4 regions of the Acetoanaerobium sticklandii genome follow, and region 4 is predicted to be linked to each of the others. Evidence: riboswitches for the same ligand, from Rfam matches in the RefSeq annotation. Region 4 holds a riboswitch; each other region holds the start of a gene.

Region 1 (6,259 bases), 490 kb from region 4:
GTTTGATTAGATGCCGCATAAAAAAGATTATCTTGTATTTCTTTATATAACTTATCTCTTTCCAATTTAATCTCCATCCTCACTCGATTTAAGGCTCTTAAGAATCAAGCTGTATATTTCCTCGTGAATATCTTTAATTTGGCGTAGCTTATCATCGCTTGTACAGTCAATATTTTCCCAGCCATATTTTTTTGCCACATAAAGAGCATTTTCATAAGATTTTTCTAGATAATCCTTATTTGCTTCATGAATATCCTTTTTGACATTTCCTGTAATTTTATTTTTTCTATTTTTCATCAGCTTAAATGAAAATTCTACAGGCATATTTAGAAAAAATACCTTTGTAGGTCTTGGAAGTCCATAAAAGTCGAACTCGTACTCATCAAGCCACTGCAAGAACTTATCTTTGTCATTATAGTCATCATATTTTGCCGCTTGATGGACCATATTAGAGGTAGTATATCTATCTGCAATTATTATTCCACCATTATTATAAAATTCTTCCCATGAAGTTTTAAAGGAAGCATATCTATCTACAGCATAAAAAGTAGAAGTTATATAGGGATTCACATCCTCTGGCTTTGAGCCAAAATCTCCTCTTAAATACATCTTCACTAAAGCCGAGGACTCACTTTTATAATTTGGAAATTCTATTTTTCTTACATTATATCCATCCATCTTCAGTTTATTATATAAAAGCTCAGTCTGCGTAGCCTTGCCACTAGCATCAGAACCTGATTCAACCACAAATAATCTGCCCATATTTCCTCCTAAGTAATGCCTTCATACTTACTTTTTATATTATAAAGGATAATCTAGGTTTTTTCTATGTAATTGTATTCACAATAAAAAACTGGCTTTTTCTTTACTATTAATACAGTTAAGAAAAAACCAGCTCTTTTGCTTTAGTTATTGTGTTTAGTTTTTTGAATCAAGGTTCCTAGATTACTTGGCTTATTTGTATTGCATATCCTAAGTGGTATAGAGGCAGTAGCTACTGGATTTACTGCATCTGGGTGATATACCTTTGCCCCGTTTCTACTCATTTCAAGAAGCTGTTCATAGCTCATCTCTGAGATAGTAACTGCATTTTCGTTTATTCTTGGATCATCAGTCATAACTCCATCTACATCAGTCCAGTTTTCATATAAATCAGCAGACATTCCTCTTGCAATGATAGAGCCTGTAATATCAGAGCCTCCTCTTTCAAAGGTTTTAATATTTCCATTAAAATCCTTTCCATAAAAACCTGGAATTACTACAAATTCTTCTTTATTAAGCTTTTTTTGAATTTCTAAATAGGTCTTTGCTTCATCTACTAAACCAGTTTCATCAAAGAAAATAAGCTCAGATGCATCTATAAATCTATACCCTAGGTGAGCTGCTAGTACCTGAGCATTTAGATACTCTCCTCTGCTTATAATAAAATCCCTATGAATAGAATCCTCAATATCTTCTACAGTTTTGCTAATAAGGCTAAATACATGACTTGGAAGCTTAAGATTTTCTGATATCTCCTTGAATCTTTCATAGACCTGTCCTAAAGCTTTTTTTCTTTGTTTTTCTATTTCTAGCTGCTTTATTTTTAACTCATAACAGCTTTCAAGCAAATCAGTGACCTTGATATCCTCATCATGTCTTTTACCTGGAGCTGACACTACTATGTGAGTTCTATTTTTGTCTGACAGTATGATGTCCTTCGTCTTTGCAAACTGAGCCGAATCAGATAGTGAGCTTCCACCGAATTTTGCAACCACCTTTTGCTCTATTTTTTCTATCTGATATGGTGTCTGCTGATAGACAAAATAATTAATCCAGTTTGAAAAAATTAAGCTAGCACTTGATTTCCATCTTACAAGAATGCGATTTGAAGGGTCGTCATTTTTAAAATAATTTCTAGGTATACTTGGATTTATCCCTTTACTTAAGTCTCTTATATACTCGTTGTAAAGTGTATCGGTATCATATTCTCCATGTCCTGATATAAAAACAAATCTTTCATCTACACTAGAAGATATGCATACACCAGCCTCATCTGAACGTGCTAGGATTTTTAAATCTGGAACCTTTCTAAGCTCAGCTTCTTCGTTTTCAGTATTTCTCGACTGAGGATAGAAAAAATTATCATCTAGACCTCTAGTTAGCTTTGAATCCTCAGCTAGTTCATATTCAAATACTCCGCTTAGCTTTGAACCTAGATTCCTTTTTTGTACACCGTAGTAATAATATAAAGCCGCCTGAGATGCCCAGCATATGAATAAGCTCGAGTAAACATGTGTACGGGCAAACTCGAATAGCTCCTTTAATTCATCCCAGTAATCAATCTCTTCAAACTCCAAATGCTCAACTGGAGCTCCTGTTATGATAAGTCCATCGTATTTATTATTTTTAATTTCGTTTAAGGTTTTATAGTTTTTAGTAAGGTACTCCATATCGGTGTATTTACTTTTTCTGCTTTTTGTTCTTATTAAATCAAGCTCTATCTGAAGAGGCGTATTAGAAAGCGCCTTCATCAGATGGATTTCTGTTTCTTTTTTGTTAGGCATTAAATTGACTATACCTATTTTCAGAGGTCTTATATCCTGAGTCGTTGCTCTTAGCTCTGGAATCTGAAAAATATCCTTGTCGTAAAACTCCTTTAGTAGGTCCGTATTAGTAGAATTTATTATAGGCAAGACTATTCCCCCTTACGCCTGAGCTTTTAGTGCTTGGTATAAATCATCGCAGATATCCTTTGGATTTTCGATTCCTACAGATAGCCTAATCATCTCAGGAGCAATCCCAGCTTTAATCTGCTGCTCTTCACTTAGCTGTCTATGAGTCATGCTAGCTGGATGAAGCACATGAGTTCTTAAATCTCCTACATGAACTACAAGACTTGCTAGCTTGACAGAATTAATAAATAGCTTGGCTTTATCTACTCCGCCTTTCACTCCAAATGATATAACTCCAGAAGCGCCTTTAGGAAGATATTTTTCAGCAAGCTTGTAGTCTTTTGAATCTTCTAGCTTCGGATAGTTCACCCATGCAACCTCATCTAGGCTTTGAAGAAACTTCGCAACCTCTAGAGCATTGTCACTGTGTCTTTGCATTCTAAGAGCCAAGGTTTCTGTTCCTAAATTAATTAAAAATGCATTATTGGGACTCATCGTAGAGCCTAAATCTCTAAGAAGCGATGCTCTTGCCTTTACGATGAAGGCTTGGTTTCCAAAAGTCTCTGTATAGCTAAGCCCATGATATGCTAGGTCTGGCTGAGTAAGGCAATCAAAGTTCCCATTGTTCCAATCAAAATTACCACTATCTACTATCACGCCACCTAGACTAGTTGCATGACCGTCTAAATACTTCGTAGCGGAATGAGTAACTATATCAGCTCCATGCTCTATCGGTCTGCATAAATAAGGTGTAGCAAAGGTATTGTCCACAACAAATGCCAATTTATTATCATGTGCGGCTTTTGCAAAAGCCTCTATATCAAGTACCTCTACACCAGGATTTCCTAACGTTTCTGCAAATAGCAGCTTTGTTTTAGAATTTACATGTTTTGCAATCTCTTTAGGCTCTATTGTGCATGGAAGTATAGTTGCCTCAATTCCCATACGCTTTAAAGTAGAAGTAAACAACGTATGGGTTCCACCGTATAGATTTGAAAGGCAGATAAAATTATCTCCTGCGCTACACAAAGTAAAAATAGCAAAGAAATTTGCTGATTGCCCTGAAGCAACCCCAAGAGCCCCTACTCCGCCTTCTAAAACAGTCAGCTTTTTTTCCAAAACCTCTACAGTTGGATTACTGATTCTGGAATACATATGACCTACTGCTGATAAATCAAATAAAGCTGCAACCTGATCTGCATCATCGTACTTGTAAGTAGTTGACTGCACTATAGGAGCTACTCTTGGCTCTCCACTTTTTGGTTCATAGCCTGCCTGTACACACTGAGTTTCTACACTGTAATTCTTCATTAATATCCTCTCCTTTTCATATTGAGAGTCTGAGAAATTAAAAAAGCCGCACAAAGTGCGGCTTTATGATTTTAAATAAATAAAATCAACAAATCTAAATACAAAAATAGACTTGTAGGCTACACTTATCTCTCAGACTATTGTCTGCTGGAATTAGCACTCGGTTTTATATAAAACCCTTGCCTGGTTTCGTAGGGCCAGTCCCTCCACCAATCTTGATAAGCAACTTTTATTAAGTTTGATTTTTATAATACACTGTTCTAGGATAAATTGCAAGTATTTTTTTAAATTATTAAATCGTTAGCTTCAGTCACTTTTTTCTAAGGGCGTAAATTCAATTTTTCTAATTTTTCTCTTATTTTAGACTCACAATTAATATCTGTTAATACAACCAAATAATCTCCCACCATAATTTTAGTATCTCCTTTTGGAATAAGTTCTACTTCTCCTCTTTTTATAGCGACGAGAAGAGATTTTCCTGGCCAATGTAAATCTTTTACCAAAGAATTTTCAAAAACAGAGTCATGCTGAACTATTATTTCTACAAGAATTTTATTAATATGTTCTTTCTCATCTTCTGGATGTTCTTGAACTATTAAATTATCAAGTAATTTATCATATACTGGAGGACTATTTAAAAGCTCTGCCACTATGTATGCTGTAATTGAAACAACTGTGAGTGAAAGCAAATGGTTGAAAGAACCTGTCATTTCCATTATTAAAACTATACCAGTTATAGGTGCTCTTACAATAGCCGTAAAATATCCAGCCATAGCAAGGATAATAAAATTATTAAAAAGACTCTCATCAAAAATTCCATTTCCTATCATTACATGTCCAAAGATACTTCCAATAGTTGCACCTAAAATAAGTAAAGGAAAAAATATACCACCAGGAGCTCCTGATGCAAAACTTAACATCGAAAAAATAAATTTAACTATTAAGATTAAAACAAGAAAACTAATACCATTTTTAAGATTTAGATATTCTATAATCTTATGGCCTCCTCCTGTTGCAAGTGGAAAAACTAAACCTAGAAATCCTGCTAGAATAAAAGGAATTATTATTTTTGTTCTTATATTAAGAAAAGTTAATTTTTTATAAAATTTTTGAGTTTTAAATAAAGTATAATTATAGATAGCTCCAGAAATCCCCAAAACAATTCCTAAAAATATAAGCATTAAGTATCCATTAAGTGGTACTGTTTGGCTTACTGGAAAATTAAAAACTGGATTCATACCAAAAACTTTTTTCGAAATAAAGTCTGCAGTTACTGCAGCAGAAATAGTCGATAGTAAAATGATTGGAGAAAAATACTTAAAAATTTCTTCTAAGGCAAAAATCACACCTGCCATAGGTGCATTAAATGCTGCTGCTAATCCCGCACTCGCTCCACTAGCCATAAGTATTCTTTTTTCTAGTCTACCTTTTCCAATTTTATTTCCAACCCCTTCAGCTATACATGCTCCTAACTGAATAGAAGGACCTTCTCTACCTAAAGATAAACCTGCTACTATAGCAATAGCACCTCCTACAAACTTTGATATTAGTGTGTGCATCCAAGACTTACGTGATTTAAAATATCCTTTTAGAATTCCTTCTAACTGAGGTATTCCACTTCCTGAAATCATTTTATTTTTATCAACTAAATACCCTACAAAATATCCCATTCCAATTAAGAATAAAAAAGTAATAGGGAGAAACATGAAATTTTGATTCAAAAAAGTATATGTAAAATTAGAGATTGTTTCTGCATTTGTTAGTGTGATTCTGTAAAGAACTGAAACTCCTCCTGCCGCTAAGCCAACCACTATACTTTTAAATAAAATAAACATTTTTTCATTATTATGACTTACCAAAATAGTATAATTATTTTTCAACATCATTCCTCCATTTCACGAAAAACTTGTAACCTTCTTTATTCTATACCTAGGAAACAATTATTTCAAATTCTAAATTGCTATTAATAAAATAACTAATCAATACATATAAATGTTATAATGATGTCTACTTAGGGTAAATTAAACTTAAAACAGAAATCTATCAAAACGGGGTGGTAATCAGTGAAAAGCATAGGTTCAAAAATTTTAATGGTCGCACTACTAAATATTCTACTTGCGGGATTATTAATTGGTAGTGTCAGTATTTATACCTTTTCTACCAATAGCAAGGCTCAAATAGCTCAGAAAGAAAAATTACTTCTAGAGGATTATGATTTGATGATTAAATCCGCAACTGAGTCACTAATAACTTCGCTTAAACCTATTGAAAATGCAATCGAATCTGGAGAGCTA
Region 2 (6,259 bases), 1.1 Mb from region 4:
CTTGCATGTCCTTGTTGTAGGTTAGAGGAAGAGCTTTCATAGTAGTTAGGATTCCCATGAGATTGCCATAAAGTCTGCCTGTTTTGCCTCTTACTAGCTCTAGCGAATCTGGATTTTTCTTTTGAGGCATGATACTGCTTCCAGTGCTGTAGGCATCAGATAAAGCTATAAAGTCAAATTCTTTGGTTGAAAATATTATAAATTCCTCTGATAGTCTGCTAAGATGCATCATTATGATGCTAAATGCAGAAATCATCTCTATTATATAATCTCTGTCACTTACTGAGTCCATAGTGTTCTTTTGTACAGCTTCAAATTCGAGCATAGCTGCTGTAAACTCTCTGTCTATAGGGTAGGTAGTTCCTGCTAGGGCGCAGCTTCCAAGAGGACAAGTATCCATTATGGATAGGGCGTTTTCTATACGTTTCATATCTCTAGAAAGCATTTCATAATATGCCATAAGATGATACTTAAAGGTAACTATCTGAGCTCTTTGCAAATGAGTGTAGCCTGGCATAGGAAAGCTAGATTCATTTGATTTTTGTTCTATAGCTGATATGAGCTTTTCTAAGCTTTTTATTACTTCCTGACCAGAGAGCTTTACATATAGCTTCATATCAAGGGCAACTTGATCGTTTCTGCTTCTTGCAGTATGCATTTTCTTTCCTACTGCTCCAGCTTTTTGAGTTACTTGATATTCTAAAAAGCTGTGAATATCTTCAAACTCACCTTCAAGAAAAAGACTTCCATCTAGAATTTCTGCATGTATTTGCTCAAGTGCCTTTATTATTTTTTCAGCCTCATCACTGCTTAATATGTGACACTTGCTGAGCATGGACACATGGGCTATAGAGCCCTTTATGTCCTGCTCCCAAAGTCTTTGGTCTATATTAAACGAGCTGTTAAACTTATCCATAAAGCTGTCTTCTTCTGTTTTAAATCTGCCGCCCCAAAGTTTCATTACTTCCTCCTATTTATAGCTTAGCCTACTGCTTTTATATTGTTTTTAAGAGCTTCTTGTTGCTGAACTTTTTTCTTCATCATGCTTTGTATCTTAGTAGGCAGTGAATATAGATTTATAAAGCCTTCTGCATCCTTGTGGTCATAAAGAGGGCTTTCTCCAAATGATGAAATAGCTTCATCGTAAAGTGCGAAAGGACTGTCTATTGATGCTGGCATTATATTGCCTTTATAAAGCTTGATTTTTACTGTGCCGCTTACCATCTCTTGAGTCTTTTCAAAGAAAGCATCTAGCGATTCACGAAGTGGACTAAACCATAAGCCATCGTAGATTAGCTTTGCATATTCAAGAGCTAGGATGCTTTTAGTATGAGTTGTATTTCTGTCTAGAGTAAGGCTTTCAAGCAAGCTGTGAGCCTGAACTAAAATACTTCCACCAGGAGTTTCATATACACCTCTTGATTTCATCCCAACTAGACGATTTTCTATCATATCTAGTACACCAATACCATGATTTGAACCTATTTGGTTAAGCTGAGCTAGCATTTCGTGTGGCTCAAGTGATACGCCATTTAGCATTACAGCCTCGCCTTTATCAAAGGTAAGCTCTACATATTCTGCTTCATCTGAAGCCTTTTCAAGAGTTTTTGTCATCATGTAAAGGATATCTGCTTTGTGTTCGTTTTTAGTATCTTCCAAATCTCCACCTTCATGGCTGATGTGAAGAAGATTCTGATCTCTTGAGTAGATTTTATCTTTTGTACAAGGAACCTCTATGCCTTTTGCATTTGCATAGTCTATTGCATCTTCACGGGATTTGATATCCCAGATTCTCCATGGAGCAATTACTTTTATATCTGGATCAAAAGCTGCTATTCCTACTTCGAAACGAACCTGGTCATTTCCTTTTCCAGTACATCCGTGGCAGATATAAGGAGCGCCTTCTATATGAGCTATTTCTACTAGCTTCTTAGCTATTAAAGGTCTAGCTAGAGCAGTTCCTAGAAGATATTTGCCTTCATAAAGAGCATTTGCTTTAATCGATTTATATACATAGTCTTTTACAAATTCATCCACTACATCAGCTATATATACTTTTGATGCTCCTGATTTTATAGCTTTTTCCTGAACCTTTTGCATATCTTCATCTTGTCCTACGTTTATGCAAGCAGCTATTATATCTGCATTGTAGTTTTCTTTTAGCCATGGAATGATTATAGAAGTGTCAAGTCCACCAGAGTAAGCAAGTACTATTTTATCTTTTTTAGTTATATTATTTGTTTTCATTATATTTTCCTCCATTATTTTAGAAATTAAAAAAATCCGCCTCTTCGTATTACAAAGAGACGGATTTATATCCGCGGTACCACTCTAATTAATTGTATTTGTGCACTAATACAATTCACTCGATATCGTTAACGGCGACAGCCGTGCCTTCATACTTTGATTTCAAAAGGCATCCTCAGGGTCCCTTGTTCGGTTAAGGTGAGACTGTCGGCCTTCCACTCTGTGCCGACTCGCTGGAGTCATCTCTTAGCTTACTTTTCCCATCACTGGATATGCATATACTTGTTTTTTTCTGATTATAGGGATTTAATTTTTACTTGTCAACATCAAAAAATATATTTTTATGTTTTAAAAAATTATTTTTATATATAAATAATCGGGGAATAGCCATGAAATTATTATGAAAAACATTTTCCTAAAGCTTAAAAATTTTTTAAAATATTTTTACAAAAGTTAAAGTTTTTGTTTACAATTGAGCAAATTTTGTTTAATATAATTTAAATTATATATATTTTTAGTAAGTAGATGATTTATTATATGAGGTATTAAATTTTGGTAGATTAATAAATATATAGAATGAATAGAGTATATATTAAAAGGGGAGAGTAATATGAGTAAGCTATCAGATATGGAAAACATAGGACCAACACTAGAGCAACGATTAATAAATGCAGGAATAACTACTCCTATAGAGCTTAGAAAGCTAGGTTCAAAATCTGCATATGTGATATTAAAAGAGCATGATATAGATGCCTGCATTAACACCCTGTATGCATTAGAAGGAGCTATACAAGGGATAAGATGGCATGATCTGGCAGACGATATCAAAGCTGATTTAAAGAGATTTGCAGACTCAGAAAAAAAGTAAAGCTGGGATTAAATGAAAAAACAAGAAGAATTACTACAAAAAAATATTAGGCAGTTTTATGTATATATGCTAAGATGTAAAGATAACAGCTTGTACACTGGATACACAGTGGATATCGATATGAGGTTTAAACTTCACTGTGAAGGAACAGCATCAAAGTACACTAGAGCAAGGCTTCCAGTTAGCTTGGTTTATGTGGAAAGGCACGATACAAAAAGCAGTGCAATGAAAAGAGAGTGCAGTATAAAAAAACTCTCAAAGCTTCAAAAAGAAGCATTAATTAAAAACTCAATAGTATGATTCTTATCGAGAGAGACGGAGGGATATGGCCCTGTGAAGTCTCAGCAACCTTCAGCCCAGGCTGAAAAGGTGCTAAATCCAACTGCTTAGCAGGAAGATAAGAGAAAACTTATAACTAGGCTTTCTCTTTGAGAAAGCTTTTTTTAATGTAAAGGAGAGAGCAATGATAAAAATATTCGATGGTGGATTTGGAAGTCAGCTTATTAGCAAAAGTATATGTTTTGAATGTCCTGAGGAGTTAAACTTAACTCAAGGCGAAGTAATCAAGCAGATACATAAAGAATATGCAGATAATGGAGCAGATATAATTACAACCAATACCTTTGGAGCAAATCCTCTTAAGTTAAAAAGCTATGACCTAGAGGATAAGGTAATGGAGATTAACGTTGCAGGAATAAACTTAGCTAAAACTACAGGCAAAGAGATAGCTTTTTCTGTAGGGCCTACAGGTGAATTTGTAAAGCCTGTAGGGGATGTGAGCTTTGAAGAAATGTACGAGATATTTTACAGACAGCTTGAAGCTATAACTATATCTCAGCCTGATTATGTAATCTTTGAAACCTTTAGCGATATAGGAGAGCTAAGAGCAGGAATAATTGCATTAAAGGATATTTTTAAGAAGCACAATATAAAAATTCCTATACTCGCCTCTATGACCTATGACAGCATCTATACCTTGACTGGAGTATCGCCAGCTGCCCAAGGAGTTATTTTAGATGCTCTAGGAGTGGATGCCATAGGAATAAACTGCTCAAAAGGACCAAAGGATATACTTGAGTTACTTGTAGAGATAGAAAAGTATACCAGTGTAAAGCTTATTGCTCAGCCAAATGCAGGGATGCCTGAGATTGTAGGAGAAGATGTAGTTTATAGCATGTCAGCTAGTGAATTTGCAAATCAAATGAAGCCATATTTTGAGCTTAATATGGGATATATAGGCTCTTGCTGTGGATCTACTCCTGAGTTTACTAAAGAGCTAAGAAGGCTAGTCGATAGCATAGAAGTAAAAAATATTAAGGAGAATAAAGCAAGCTCTCATGGATATCTTGCTTCAAAAGGCAAGGTGGTTTCTTCAGAAGCATTTATTTTAATTGGAGAAGCCATTAATCCTCATGCAAGAAAAGCTGTAAAGCTGTATATGGAAGAATTTGATATAAAAGGGCTTACAAGCGTTATATCAGAGCAGTGCTTAAAAGGCGCAGATGTAATTGATATCAATGTCAATGCAGAAGGAGCAGATAAAAAAGCATTAGCAAGGGAGCTAGTGATAAGTGGACAGCTAAATTCTGATTTTGTACTTTGCATAGATTCCAAAGAGCCTGAAATCATAGAAGAGGCGCTTAAAAATTATGCAGGAAAGGCGCTTATAAACTCAGTTGCATTGGACGAAAAGGAATTAAGTGAAATCCTTCCTCTTGCAAAAAAATATGGTGCTAGTGTGATAGGACTATGCATAGAAAATGAAATACTGCCAACTACCATAGCTGAAACTGTAGAAATAGCAGAAAAGCTTCAGAGCAGACTCCTAAGTGAAGGAATACGGGCTGAAGATATCTATATAGACCCACTGCTTTTCACAAATAAAACCTACAGCATATCGCCACTTGATACAGTAGAGATTGTAAGGCAGTTATCAAATAAAGGAATAAAGACCTCTCTTGGGCTGAGCAATGTTTCTTATGGCATGAAAAATAGAGATAGATTAAATCAAACCTTGCTTTCTATGCTAATAGGAAGTGGACTTTCCATGGCAATTGCAAGTGCTAGCTCAAAAGGTATAGTTGAAACCATAGAGTCAGCCCAGATACTTATGGGAAAAGAAAAAATATCAAATAAAACCTATATAGAGCTAGAGGATATAGATAAATTGACTATAGAAGGAGAGCTGATTTATCAGCTTATTAATAAAGAAGAGCCAAGTGCATTTGATAGCCTTCTAGCTGAAAAAACAGAGCAAGAAGTCATAAATACAATGCTAATAGCACTTGATCAGGCAGGAAAGCTTTACGATGAAAAGACAATTTTCTTACCTGATATGATGCAAGTAGTTGAAAAAGTTCAGGGATTATTTGACAGGCTTGAAAATAAAGCAAAATCTAGTCATACCTTAGTTTTTGGAACGGTATATGGGGATATTCACGACATAGGTAAAAACATAGTAAAATCAGTGCTAAAGCCTTTTGGCTACAATATTATAGACCTTGGAAAAAGCGTCACAAAAGAAGCCTTTGTGGCAAAAGCAAAAGAAGTAAATGCTGATATTATAGGAATAAGCGCCCTCATGACTACTACCATGGTAAATCTAGAGCCAACTATAGAGTATATTAAATCAGAGCTTCCTAATGTAAAAATAATAGTAGGTGGAGCAGTTGTAACTGAAGATTATGCAAGAAAGGTAGGAGCTGATGGATATTCTAAAGATGCTATAAAAGCTATAGGTCTAGTAAAATCGTTGACGGAAGTGGATGAAAAATAATGCGTATAAATCTAAATCTAGATGCAAAAGAGCTACTAAAATATATAGATAGACCCTATGATGAAGCAGAGGTATCTGAGCTTATATCAGAAATCAAACCTAGTCTAGGTTACAAGGTTTTGCCTGCAAACATTACAGACTTCATGGTAAAGCTTTGTGGGTATGATATAAAATCCTATTATCTTGCTAAAGGTCTTGAAAATTCTACTAAGGCAATATTTATATGGGCTACCCTAGGCAAAGAGCTAGATGATAAAATTCATGACTTGCTAAGCGAAGATAAAATATACAAGGCTACACTCCTCGATGAATTAGCATCATTTGCTGTGGATTTTTTGATGGAAAAGCTTTACTTGAGATTAAAACAG
Region 3 (6,259 bases), 690 kb from region 4:
AGGTTTAGATTAAGTACTCCAGCTTCTGATTTTCTCATAGGTGACAGTACCTGAATATTATTTGATGATAGTTTATAGTACTTTGGCAGTCTATCTGAAACTAGCTCTACTATTAGCTCTGCTATCTGAGACGGAGTTTTCTTTGCCATAAAAAAGAAGTCTGTATTTTTTTGGTCTGTGATCGGAAGCTCACCTTTATTTATTTTGTGGGCATTGACTATTATCATGCTTTGCTTTGCCTGTCTAAATACTTCTGTAAGCTCTATACTAGGTATGGTATTGCTCTCTAGCATATCCTGTAGGACTCTTCCAGCTCCTACTGATGGAAGCTGGTCTTTGTCTCCTACAAATATAACCGCCGTGTTCTCTGATACGGCAAGAAGCAAGCTATCTAGGAGCATCACGTCCATCATAGAAACCTCATCTACTATTATTACATCAGCGGCTATAGGGTCGTCTTCGTCTTTTTGAAATATAAGACCATCTGCTTCTTCACTATATACTGCCTCTAGTAGTCTATGAATCGTAGAGGCTGGTCTCAAGGTTGCCTGCGACATACGCTTCGCTGCTCTTCCTGTCGGTGCGCAGAGGATAATTTTTCTCTTCATCTGTTCAAAGCTTTTGATTATAAAGCTAAGAGTAGTCGTTTTTCCAGTTCCTGGGCCACCAGTTAATATCATCATTTTGTTTTCAAGTGCCATAGTCACAGCTTTTTTTTGTAGCTCTGACAGCTCTATATCTTCTTCTAGCTCTAATTGCTCTATGGTTTTTTCTTGATTTTCAAGCTCGTTCATATATGCCAGCTTTATTAGGTTGCTAGCTGCTCTTGTCTCTGCTAGGTTATAGGAATCCAAATAGATTCTTTGCTCTATATCTACTTCTTCTATGGTTATGCCTCCATTTATAGCCATCTGATTCAAGCAAGATAGAATTTCTTCTTCATCTATTGATAGCAGTTCCTTGGCTTTTGATACTAGCTGAGGCATTAGCATATATGTATGTCCACTATATGCAGCTTCTTGAAGCAGGTATTTAATGCCTTCTTCTATTCTTTCTAAAGAATCAAGTCCAGCATTTAATTTTTTTGCTATTTCATCAGCTTTTTTAAACCCTATCCCTTTTACATCCTTACATAGACCGTAGGGATTGTTCATGACCATATCTATGGATTTATCTGCATATTTTTTATAGATTTTCATGCAGTAGGCTGGGCTTATTCCATATGGCGAAAATGCTGTTATTATGGATTTTAGCTGTCTTCCTTCCATATGAGAGCTTATCATTTTATCGAGCTTTTTTCTGCCTATGCCTTCTATTTCTAAATATCTATTAGGATTAGTTTCTAGGATTTCTATAGCTTTTATCCCGAATTTATCTGTGATTTTATGTGCCATTTTAAGACCTATGCCTTCTATCGTTCCAGATGCTAGGTAGGCTATGATTCCATCTAGCGAATCTATAGCCATATGAGTGAAGCTCATAACACTAAACTGTCTGCCATATATATCGTGAGTCTTCCACTCTCCACTGACCTGTATATTGTCGAGCTCTCTGACAGATGGCATACAGCCCACCACTGTAACTTCTCCAAGTTCATCGCTGATTAGGTTTGCTATAGTGTAGCCATTTTCATCGTTTTGAAATATTATATCTGAAATTTTTCCTTTTAATTCTATAGGCATAAGCATACACTCCAAATGTATTTTGAATATGATTTATTATAACATATACTATAAGCTCATAATCTTAACAATGTTTCAACAGATACAACTAATCGAATTTAAAAATTATATCGTATTTAAATTTTGAAGAAGCAAAATTTAAATATAAATAACAAAAGGATTAGTATACAGATTTCCCTGAGTACTAATCCTTTATTTTTATAAGCTTTTAAGCTCCATAAACAACTTATAATGGTTTAAATTGCTGAATTTATTATTTATGATATTTTTATAATCCAGCGTCTTTTTTAATGTCGTCTACTTTGTTTAGCTCTTCCCAAGGAAGGCTTACATCTGTTCTTCCAAAATGTCCGTAAGCTGCTGTTTGCTTGAATATCGGTCTTCTTAGTCCTAGGTCTCTAATTATAGCTCCTGGGCGAAGATCAAAGTTTTTAGAAATGATTTCAGAAATCTTTTCCTCAGCGATAACACCTGTTCCAAATGTATCAACTAGTACTGATACCGGTTCAGCTACACCGATTGCATAAGCTAACTGAATCTCGCATTTCTTAGCAAGTCCTGCTGCTACTACGTTTTTCGCAACCCATCTAGCTGCGTATGCTGCAGAGCGGTCTACCTTTGTAGAGTCTTTACCTGAGAAAGCTCCTCCACCGTGTCTAGCGTATCCACCGTAAGTATCTACGATGATTTTTCTTCCTGTAAGTCCAGAATCTCCTTGAGGTCCTCCGATTACGAATCTTCCTGTAGGGTTGATAAGGTACTTAGTGTTTTCATCAAGTAACTTGCTATCTACTATTGGCTTAATTACGTTTTCGATTAAGTCTTTTTCAATTTGCTCTCTAGTTACTTCTGGGTTGTGCTGTGTAGATATTACTATAGTGTCTATTCTTACTGGTTTGTCATCTTCATACTCTACTGTTACTTGAGTTTTTCCATCTGGTCTTAAGTAATCAAGAGTTTTGTCTTTTCTTACATCTGAAAGCCTTTTAGCTAGCTTATGAGCTAGTGAAATAGGAAGTGGCATAAACTCTGGAGTCTCGTCGCAAGCAAAACCAAACATCATACCTTGGTCTCCAGCTCCTACTGCTTCTACTTCATCTTTCATAGTCCCTTCTTTGTGCTCTAGGGCTTCGTCTACACCCATAGCTATGTCTGCACTTTGCTCGTCTATAGCATTAATTACTGCGCACGTTTCGAAGTCAAATCCATATTTTGCTCTATCGTATCCGATTTCTTTAACTGTCTGTCTTACTACTTTTTGGATATCTACGTATGCGTTAGTAGTTATTTCTCCAATTACCATAACAAGACCTGTAGTAACTGCTGTCTCACACGCCACACGTGAATTAGGGTCTTGAACTAAAAGGGCGTCTAGTATTGAATCTGAAATCTGGTCACACATTTTATCTGGATGGCCCTCAGTAACAGATTCTGATGTAAATAATCTTCTCATTTAATAAATCCTCCTCATCTCTAGCATTAAATGCTGTAAACCGTATCACTTGTATATGCCAAGGTGGCACATCGTACATAATGTAGACTTTTTTGCATTAAAAAGCCTCTTCATACACATACGCAGAAGAGGCATAACTACTAAAGTTACCTCATCTGCCAAGAATATATCTCGCAGGAATTGGCACCATCTCACATTGCTGTGCTGGTTGCCGGGTTTCACAGGGCCAGTCCCTCCACCTCTCTTGATAAGGTTCAAGAATTTATTCATTTATTGTGCAACGGATTTTATTTTATATTAGCCAAAACCATATGTCAATATGTTTTTGAAAAATATTTTTTACTATTTTTGTATCAGTTTTATGGAGTAAGCACAGGCTTGAATCCATATACCAATTTTCCATCTGCTTCAGCAAACTGAAGGTATTTTATATCTTGATATATATTGGTTTTTGGCATAGATGCATAGTCTACCACACTGATATAGCTTACATTTCCATCTACTCTAGAGGAAAAACTCTTACCTGAATATACGACATATACATTCTTAGTCTTTGCTTCTTTTTGGATGATTTTGTCAAATGCATTTTGGTCTATACTGTCTGCGGACTTGTCACTGCCTTGAAGCACTATGACTACATTCCCAGCACTTTTTGACATTAGTCCTTTTAAATAGTCCCATTGACCTTTTACTTTGTATACTCCGCCATTTCTGTTGTCCACGCTTATAAATGTTGTATTTCCAACGGTTTTATATTTATATGCCCCATTAAAGGCTTCCTTTGGCGCTGACACCGCTCCTAAAAATGCGTTATCCCCAGCACCTAGAGTCATTACAGCTTGGTTTGAGCTGGCTGAGCTTGCGAGCTTTGCCTTAAATGCTTGATCAATTATGCTTTCTCCACCTGACATGTTTCCAAATACTGCTGCTGTTCCTGAATCCGGAAGAGTTTGAACCATTTTAGTATCAGGTGCATTTTTCTTAAGTACTTCTACTGGAATTTTTCCAGTAACTCCTCCATATGAAGCTACTATATTTCCACTTCCTGATGAAGTCGGCGTGAAATATCTGCCATCAAAGCTCCCTGATATTCCTTCTCCAGAAACCTGAAAACTAGGAGTAGTTATGTCTATAGGATTTTTAGAAGCATCAAAGGCTCTTATAGCAAGCTCTACCTTGTCTCCTTGGAAAATAGTTTCATTTAGCACAGAAATTTCAATCTGAGAGATACTACCTTTTGGAGCTGTATTTTTGATAGTAAGCCCATTTACGAGTGACCTTTCTGCAGATGCCATAGTATTTTGAATTTTGCCGTCTGCCATCAGCTGAGTAGAGCCTCCTCCGTCAAGCATCATGGCATCCTTTGCTCCTAGCGCTTTCATATACGCTTGCATGTCTTTTTCATCCATTCCTATAAACGGAGATTTTCTTCCGTCTACAGTGACTATGAGCATTTTTTTGTCCGCTGTGATTCCTAGAGCTGTTCTTTGACTTTTTCCGCTCACACTCTGGGTTATGGATGTCTCTACTCCATTTTTAAGAAGCATAGTACCTCCACCTATTGCAGTTTTTATATTGTTGTAATTTAAGTTTATATCTGTTTTTAGCTTGACCTTTTCTTCTGGAGTAAAAGCTCCTTGAAGTACAAAGCTATTTGCTCCAGCTGCTAGTATCACGTAACCATTTTCAGGAATTGCCACACTAGGCTGTCCACATCTTACTTCTCTTACGATGTCGTTTTCTACTACTATCTCTGTAAGGTCAAAATAAGTTTTATTAGCGCCTGGGCTGTTAGGAGTGTATTCTTTAGTGTATATTACTATGTTTCCATAGTCTTTACTCGGTTTATTTATTGCTGATATATCTACATTTATACCTCTTGAGCTATTTTCTACTTGAATATTTGAATAAAGGTAAGCAAGAAGTGCGTTGCCTGTAGAGTCAACTAGCAATGAAGCGTATTTATTAAGCTCATAATGAGGACTTGAAAGCTGCTTTCCATCTTTTACTATAGGCCCTATGGAAAATGCTGGGGTAGACATTGAGAAAAAATCACCATTCACTGCCGCAACTACGCCTTGCTCCTGATTTACCATATTGCTAAGTGTTGTTCTGTTTATAAAACCACTTTTATTAAATAAAACATCTAGCTTTACAGATGGATTGTTTAAATCTACTTCAAGTATATTTACGTTTTGGACTCCCCACTCGTAAAAGCTAGATACCTTTTTTAGATTTACCCCTTGACTTAAGGGAATCTGATACCTTGATTCATCTATTACATTTGCAAAGGATACTGCTGGAGCTAATCCAATTAGCATCGCTAGCATAAGAGCCGCAAATTGTTTTTTCATGCCTTACATCTCCTTCTTACATACAAAAGACATACTTTGATGTCAAAAAATCTGTTAATGGTTTTAGTTATACCTTCTCGCACTATATCTTAAGTCAAAAGCAAAAAAGATACAATTACATAGTGATTACAGTTCTGTTTCAGTTAGCCTTCCTATGATATAATACAGATGTTGTTATATAGTGATATTAAAAACTTGCTCTAAACCTACTAGAGTATATCGGAGGATAATATATATGAATGATTTTTTTGTAAACCTCAGTCACGAGGTCTACGTTTTTTTGCTCGCAGCAGTACCTCTAATCGAGCTCAGGGGAGCTATTCCACTAGGAATAGGGCTTGGAATGAGTCCTTGGGAAGCTTACTGGATTTCTGTTGCAGGCTCTACACTTCCTGCTCCTTTTCTCATTCTGTTTTTCAGAAAAATTTTAGAATTTATGGAAGAGAAGAACATTTTTAAATGGTTTACTGATTTTTTGAATAACCATATCTACAAAAAATCAAAAAAACTAAAGGCAGCGAATATACTCGGAATTTATGTATTCGTCGCTATTCCACTGCCTTCTACTGGAGCCTACACAGGCTCAGCACTTGCTTCCATTTTAAATATTCGTATGAAGTATGCTCTTCCTGCCATATTTTTTGGAAACATGACAGCAGGCTTTATCATGATGATGCTCTCACACGCTATAATGCTCTAGCCTAAAAACAGAGCTATGAGAGGTATAGTAACTAGAGACATTAAGGTTGTTAAAAATATAAGCTGAGATG
Region 4 (6,259 bases):
TACAAAAGCTACTACCACGATTAAAGCTGATATTAACACTAATAATTTTTTTATATTCATTTTATTATCCTCCTATTTTCTATATATCGAATTTGAAATTTTATTCCCTGAAATTTGAATTAACTGAACTAAAATAATTAATATTATTACTGTTGCAAACATCACATCTGTCTGAAATCTATGATATCCATATCCAATCGCTAGGTATCCTAGTCCTCCTCCACCTACAGCTCCAGCCATTGCACTATAGCCTATAATATTTATGATTGTCACTGTGACATTTAATACAAGCGAAGGCATTGCTTCAGGAATTAATATTTTTAGTACTATTTCTAGTGGAGAGGCTCCCATTGATACTCCAGCTTCAATTACACCTGGATTGACTTCTAAAATTGAGCCTTCTACTAGTCTTGCAAAGAAAGGAATAGCCGCTACCACTAAAGGCACTATGGCTGCATTTGTTCCAATTGAACTTCCAACAACTAGCCGAGTAAAAGGGATTATAAATATCATTAAAATTACAAAGGGAATCGATCTTGTGATATTTATAAGAATTGACAAGCTATTATAAATATTGCTGTTTGGTAGTACACTGTCTTCTCTTGTTATCACTAGAAGTATTCCTAGAGGTAGCCCCAGGATAACCGTAAATACAGTTGATATGAATACCATATATAGGGTTTCGTTAATTGATGGTATGAGTAAATCTAATAGTTCTATCATTTTATAACACCTCTGCCCGAACATCGTGATTATTTAAATAATCTATAATTGTGCTTAGATTGTCATGGCGCTTTAATTCCACAATCAAAGTTCCAAGTGGCTTTTCCTGTATATATTCAATGTTGCCTGAAATAATATTTAGCTCTAAATCAAACTTCTTTACGAGATTTGATATTATTGGATTTTTAGCATTCTCTCCCACAAAGCTAAGCTTTAATAGCTCTCCCTTATAATGCTCTTTATAATCTAAAGACTCTTCTTTAGAAAATATATCTGGGCTACAATTATCTTTATTTGAAAAAATATCGATTGTATTTCCTTGAGCTATAATCCTTCCATTTTCAAGCACCACTGTTTTATCGCAGATACTTTTTACCACTTCCATCTCATGAGTAATAACTACTATAGTTATATTCATTTCTTTATTAATCCTTTTAAGCATACTTAGAATTTGATTTGTAGTTTTCGGGTCAAGAGCTGAAGTGGCTTCATCCGATAATAAAATATCTGGTTTGCTAGCTAGAGCTCTAGCAATAGCAACTCTTTGTTTTTGTCCTCCACTAAGCTGTGAAGTATAAGCATTTGCTTTGTCTGAAAGCTCAACCCAGCTTAGTAATTCATTTACTCTAGCATTTATCTCAGATTTTGGAAGCTTATCTAGTTTTAGTGGAAATGCAATATTTTCATATACAGTTTTGCTATTTAACAAATTAAACCCTTGAAAAATCATCGAAATCTTTTTTCTGGTTTTCCTTAAATCCTTTTGATTTAAATCCATTATATTTATTTTATCTATATAAATTTCGCCACTTGTTGGCTCTTCTATTCTGTTAATGCATCTGACAAGCGAAGACTTTCCAGCTCCACTTAGACCTACTATCCCATATATCTCTCCTTTATCAATCTGAATGTTTATATTATCCAGAGCAATTATGGGTGTTTTGGAATCACTATATACCTTTGATAGATTTCTAATGTCAATCAATTTTAGCCTCCTTAATTTTTGATAATTAAATTGCAAATCGGATTTTGTCGACTAATCCACTTCTAAACAAATAAAAGCTCAACACCTTAATCTAACCAAAATTGCTTATGAATATAAGAAATCTTTTTTGAAAATAAAAAAATCTCTTTCACAAAGAAAGAGATTAATAAACTAAGATTTCAGTTATCTCTTATCTTTAGGTATGTAATAATACCTCAGGAATTAGCACCAATGCTGCAATGCAGCTGGTTGCCGGGTTTCGTAGGGCCAGTCCCTCCACCTCTCTGGATAAGATTCAGTTGTTTTATATCGTTTAGAATAATATGAATTATATATAGATTAATATCGTTTGTCAACACTATTAATCTATATTTTTTTAATTTTTTTATATTATGACTCTAGTAGTTTTACGTTGATAAGGTCCTCTATGGCAGAGATAGCGTTTTCCTCATCTGGGCCATCTATTATTATTTCTATCATCTCACCTTTAGATATCCCCATAGCCATAACTCCCATTATTGACTTTGCGTTTACAGTTTTTCCTGCTTTTTTTATCATTATATCTGATAAGAATTTGTTTGCAGTCTGAACAAAGAGAGCTGCAGGTCTTGCGTGTAATCCTATTTCATTTTTTATTGTAAGTTCCTTTGTTATCATTTTTACTTTCTCCCTTCTTTTAGTTCGTTTGCAATATCTTCTATTTTTTTCAATCTATGATTAACACCTGATTTTCCAAGTGGTTTATCTAGCATTTCGCCTAGTTCCTTAAGGCTTAAATCTTCATATTCTACTCTTAGCTCTGCTATTTCCTGAAGACTTTCAGGGAGGTAGTCTATACCTACTGTATTTATGATATAGTTTATAGCTTCTATCTGTCTCATAGATGCATTTACTGTCTTAGTAAGGTTTGCAGTCTCACAATTGACAATCCTATTTACATCATTTCTCATCTGCTTCATAATCTTAACGTCCTCTAGCTGAAATAGAGCATTATGTGCTCCCATTATGTTAAGTAAATCTGATATATTATTGCTTTCTTTGATATATACTACGTAGGTGTTCTTTCTAGGTACTATTTTAGCATTAAAATCATATGTATTTAGTAAATTTCTTATGTAGGTACTTAGCTCGTCATCTACAGTAACAAATTCCATATGATAGGTTTTTTCTGGATCTGAAATCGATCCCCCACCTAGAAAAGCTCCTCTAATATATGCACGCTTTGATTTTTCATCAGAGATGAAGGATTCAGGTATGTCGCTTTGAATAGTATAATCCTTACCGTCTTTTTTTAGTATACCTATTTCTACTAATATATCATTTGCCCCTTGTTCATATGATACAAACAAGAAATATGTATTGTTCTTTTTTAAATTCTTATTTTTCTTAACCTGTATTTCTACATGAATATTAAAACACATTTTTAGCAAAGAAAAAACTTTTCTTGCAATTGCAGCATTTTCAGTAACAACCTTGAATGACAATTTATTGTAGCCCATTAGCTGCAGGCTTCCGCTCATGCGAATTAAGGCAGCTAATTCAGCAATTCTAACATTCTTATCTTCAGGAATAATCCTTGAAAGCTCGTTTTTAACTTGAGTTGAAAATGACACTTTAATCACCTGAGTTATTATATGATTTTTTGTTAATTTCATCTAATGCAACTTTTATTATTTCCTTTTCGTCATCATATTTTGCCATCTCTAACACTCTATCTATATGAATGAACTTGGCTTCTATGAAGCCCTCTTCTCTTTGAGGGACTGTATCCATACTTCTGGAATGCATCAGATACCAATATACCGTCTTATGGACTCTTTTATTTTCATCCCAATTTTCTTTATAGGTGTAATGAATTTCTCCTAGATATTTGATTATCTCAGCTTTCAATCCACTTTCTTCAAACACTTCTCTTAGGGCGGCTTCGTCTTTCTTTTCTCCAGGTTCTACTTTACCTTTAGGTAAAACCCAGTCTCCATTATATTTTTTTAGGAGAAGGATGGCGTTTCCAAAAACAATGACTCCACCAGAACTTATTTCTTCCCTCATGCTGCCCCTCACTCCTTGTAAATTTAGTCTGCAAGTTTCTTTATAATAGTATACTATATATTAGTATTTATACAAATTCAAAATAGTAATTTACATAAATAAAAATTATAAAATACTTTGATTTATTTTAGAACTATCAGTTTTTTTTGCTAAATCCATAATAACTTTCGATATTTTATCACTATCATGAATTAGTAGCTCGTTTTTTATGGTAATTAAGTCGTCTTGAATGACCTCTATCCCAAGCTCTAAAATCTGTTTTTTTTGCTTTTTATCCAGGAATAAAGGAGTTTGTCCCTCATATAAATATTTTTGCAATATATTTCCAGGGATATCCTTTTTATTAATAATTGCTTTATCGATAATTGGAAATATACTATGGTCAAGAATAGCCTTCATATGGTTATAAATACTATAGCCAGTAGTCTCCCCATATTCCGTCATTATATTGGATACATATATTTTTACAGCTTTAGATTCATATATTGCTTTAGCAACATCTGTAACCAAAAGATTTGGAATTATGCTAGTATAAAGACTTCCAGGCCCTAAAACTATAATATCTGAATTATTAATTCTATCTATTACTTCTGGAAATGCATCTACATTTGATGGTCTTAAAAGTATTTTATCAATTCTAGTGGACTGATTGATACACTCCTGAGCTATGTTAGATTCACCGTTTACTAGGTTTCCATTTGCGAGCTTTGCAACAAGGTGTATATCTTCAAGTGTCACAGGCAGAACTCTTCCTCTTACAGCCAAAATTTCAGATATTTTCGAAATAGCTAATTCAAAATCTCCATAAATTTCATTTAAGGCTGCTAAAAATAAATTACCAAAGCTTTGCCCTTTTAGGCTTCCCTCTTTGAATCTATGCTGCATAAGAGTTTCCATAGCCGGTTCAATATCAGATAGAGCTATAATGCAGTTTCTTATATCTCCCGGAGGAAGCATTCCAATTTCTTGCCTCAGCTTTCCTGAGCCACCACCATCATCAGCCATAGTTACAACTGCGGTCAAATCTATATTGTAATTTTTAAGACCTCTCAGAAGATTAGCTTGACCTGTTCCTCCACCTATTACTGTTATTTTTTTCTTCATAGACTTCACCTATTTTAGAGTATAATCTCTATGTTTTTTGAAAACTCTATACCCTTTATCCTTTAAAAAGTCATACAACAGGTTTGCAATAGTAACAGAACGGTGTCTGCCTCCAGTACAGCCAATAGCAATAACTAAATGATTTTTGCCTTCCTTGATATAATTTGGAATTAAAAACTCAATCATATCCTGAAGCTTTTCCTTAAATATTACACTTTGATTTGAGTTCATGACATAGTCTCTGATTTCCTTATCGTCACCAGTTTTCTCTTTTAAATCCTCAATATAATAAGGATTTGGCATAAATCTCACATCAAATACCAAATCAGCATCTATTGGTATACCATGCTTAAATCCAAATGAGGTAACTGAAATTATCAAATTTGTTTTTTCCTTGCCTTCTTTAAATATATTATTTATCTCATCTTTTAAATCACTTGGCTTCATATTGGTAGTGTTGATAATATAACCAGATTGTTGTTTTAGTTCCTCTAGCATTGCACGTTCTCTTTGAATACCCTGAAATATATTGTCTTCAAGTGCCAAAGGATGCTTTCTTCTAGTCATTTTATATCTTCTTACCAAGGTGTTATCATCAGCTTCTAAAAATATTATGTCAAATTTATAATCATTCTTTTCCATAAATCTAAGGCTTTCGTTCAAATCCTTAAAAAATTTATAGCCCCTGATATCTATACCTAGTGCTACCTTATCAAGAGCTCCTTGAGATGAAGAACATACCTCTACAAACTTAGGTAATAAAGCTGGTGGAAGGTTATCCACACAATAAAAGCCCATGTCTTCCATGACATTCATTGCTTCACTTTTGCCAGAACCTGATAAGCCAGTTACTATAACTATATGCATGATCTAAACCCTCCTGACATTTACAATCTTATCGATATCTACCCCAGCTGAAATTGCTCTTTCCAAAGCATTTGTAAAATCTCCTACATGGTTTGGCAGATGTGAATCCGAGCCTAAAATATATTCAACATCAATATTTTTTATTAATCTTAACTGCTCTATCGAGAGATTTTTATGATGCGAATTAATTTCCATGTAGGTTTTAGTCTCCTGAGCAGCTTTTGCTACCTCTATTATATCTACATCCCCTTTATCTCCTGGATGTGTTAAAACAAAAATATCATTGTTTCTCATCGCATTAACAAGTGCTCTTGTATTATATGCTTTTTCTAATGATTTTAAGGGTTTGAAATAATTATTAAAATGATTTCTCATTCCTCTTGTCCATCTCGTAGGCATGGAACCAAAATGGTAGCCTGCCATGACATAATCAAAATACCCTAAAATTTTATCATCTATATCAATATTTCCTCTATCATCCAAGATATTACATTCAACTCCAAGTAATATTTTGATTTGAGGATACTTTTC

The links. A riboswitch is a leader RNA that binds a small molecule or an ion and turns the genes downstream of it on or off. The one in region 4 is predicted to bind S-adenosylmethionine.
Region 1: linked by a shared signal. The riboswitch ahead of CLOST_RS10815 (O-acetylhomoserine aminocarboxypropyltransferase/cysteine synthase family protein) and the one ahead of CLOST_RS08375 (methionine ABC transporter ATP-binding protein) in region 4 are both predicted to bind S-adenosylmethionine.
Region 2: linked by a shared signal. The riboswitch ahead of CLOST_RS00885 (homocysteine S-methyltransferase family protein) and the one ahead of CLOST_RS08375 (methionine ABC transporter ATP-binding protein) in region 4 are both predicted to bind S-adenosylmethionine.
Region 3: linked by a shared signal. The riboswitch ahead of metK (methionine adenosyltransferase) and the one ahead of CLOST_RS08375 (methionine ABC transporter ATP-binding protein) in region 4 are both predicted to bind S-adenosylmethionine.

Annotation. Positions count from the first base shown of each region.
Region 1 is NC_014614.1:2,274,867-2,281,125, forward strand. Features, by position in the region: gene CLOST_RS10800 (DNA polymerase III subunit delta') at 1-65, opposite strand, end outside; gene CLOST_RS10805 (dTMP kinase) at 67-762, opposite strand; gene CLOST_RS10810 (homoserine O-acetyltransferase/O-succinyltransferase family protein) at 906-2,675, opposite strand; gene CLOST_RS10815 (O-acetylhomoserine aminocarboxypropyltransferase/cysteine synthase family protein) at 2,688-3,965, opposite strand; SAM riboswitch class I at 4,088-4,190, opposite strand; gene CLOST_RS10820 (ClC family H(+)/Cl(-) exchange transporter) at 4,286-5,845, opposite strand; gene CLOST_RS10825 (methyl-accepting chemotaxis protein) at 6,029-6,259, shown strand, end outside.
Region 2 is NC_014614.1:164,723-170,981, forward strand. Features, by position in the region: gene argH (argininosuccinate lyase) at 1-961, opposite strand, end outside; gene CLOST_RS00870 (argininosuccinate synthase) at 982-2,247, opposite strand; T-box leader at 2,300-2,523, opposite strand; gene CLOST_RS00875 (TfoX/Sxy family protein) at 2,858-3,115, shown strand; gene CLOST_RS00880 (GIY-YIG nuclease family protein) at 3,128-3,415, shown strand; SAM riboswitch class I at 3,416-3,519, shown strand; gene CLOST_RS00885 (homocysteine S-methyltransferase family protein) at 3,579-5,891, shown strand; gene CLOST_RS00890 (hypothetical protein) at 5,891-6,259, shown strand, end outside.
Region 3 is NC_014614.1:2,477,674-2,483,932, forward strand. Features, by position in the region: gene recD2 (SF1B family DNA helicase RecD2) at 1-1,682, opposite strand, end outside; gene metK (methionine adenosyltransferase) at 1,951-3,135, opposite strand; SAM riboswitch class I at 3,284-3,389, opposite strand; gene CLOST_RS11830 (phosphodiester glycosidase family protein) at 3,495-5,489, opposite strand; gene CLOST_RS11835 (COG2426 family protein) at 5,725-6,189, shown strand; gene CLOST_RS11840 (AEC family transporter) at 6,186-6,259, opposite strand, start outside.
Region 4 is NC_014614.1:1,786,368-1,792,626, forward strand. Features, by position in the region: gene CLOST_RS08365 (MetQ/NlpA family ABC transporter substrate-binding protein) at 1-60, opposite strand, end outside; gene CLOST_RS08370 (methionine ABC transporter permease) at 73-723, opposite strand; gene CLOST_RS08375 (methionine ABC transporter ATP-binding protein) at 725-1,708, opposite strand; SAM riboswitch class I at 1,896-2,003, opposite strand; gene CLOST_RS08380 (HPr family phosphocarrier protein) at 2,099-2,365, opposite strand; gene whiA (DNA-binding protein WhiA) at 2,368-3,321, opposite strand; gene CLOST_RS08390 (NUDIX hydrolase) at 3,323-3,757, opposite strand; gene CLOST_RS08395 (gluconeogenesis factor YvcK family protein) at 3,863-4,861, opposite strand; gene rapZ (RNase adapter RapZ) at 4,871-5,728, opposite strand; gene CLOST_RS08405 (PHP domain-containing protein) at 5,732-6,259, opposite strand, start outside.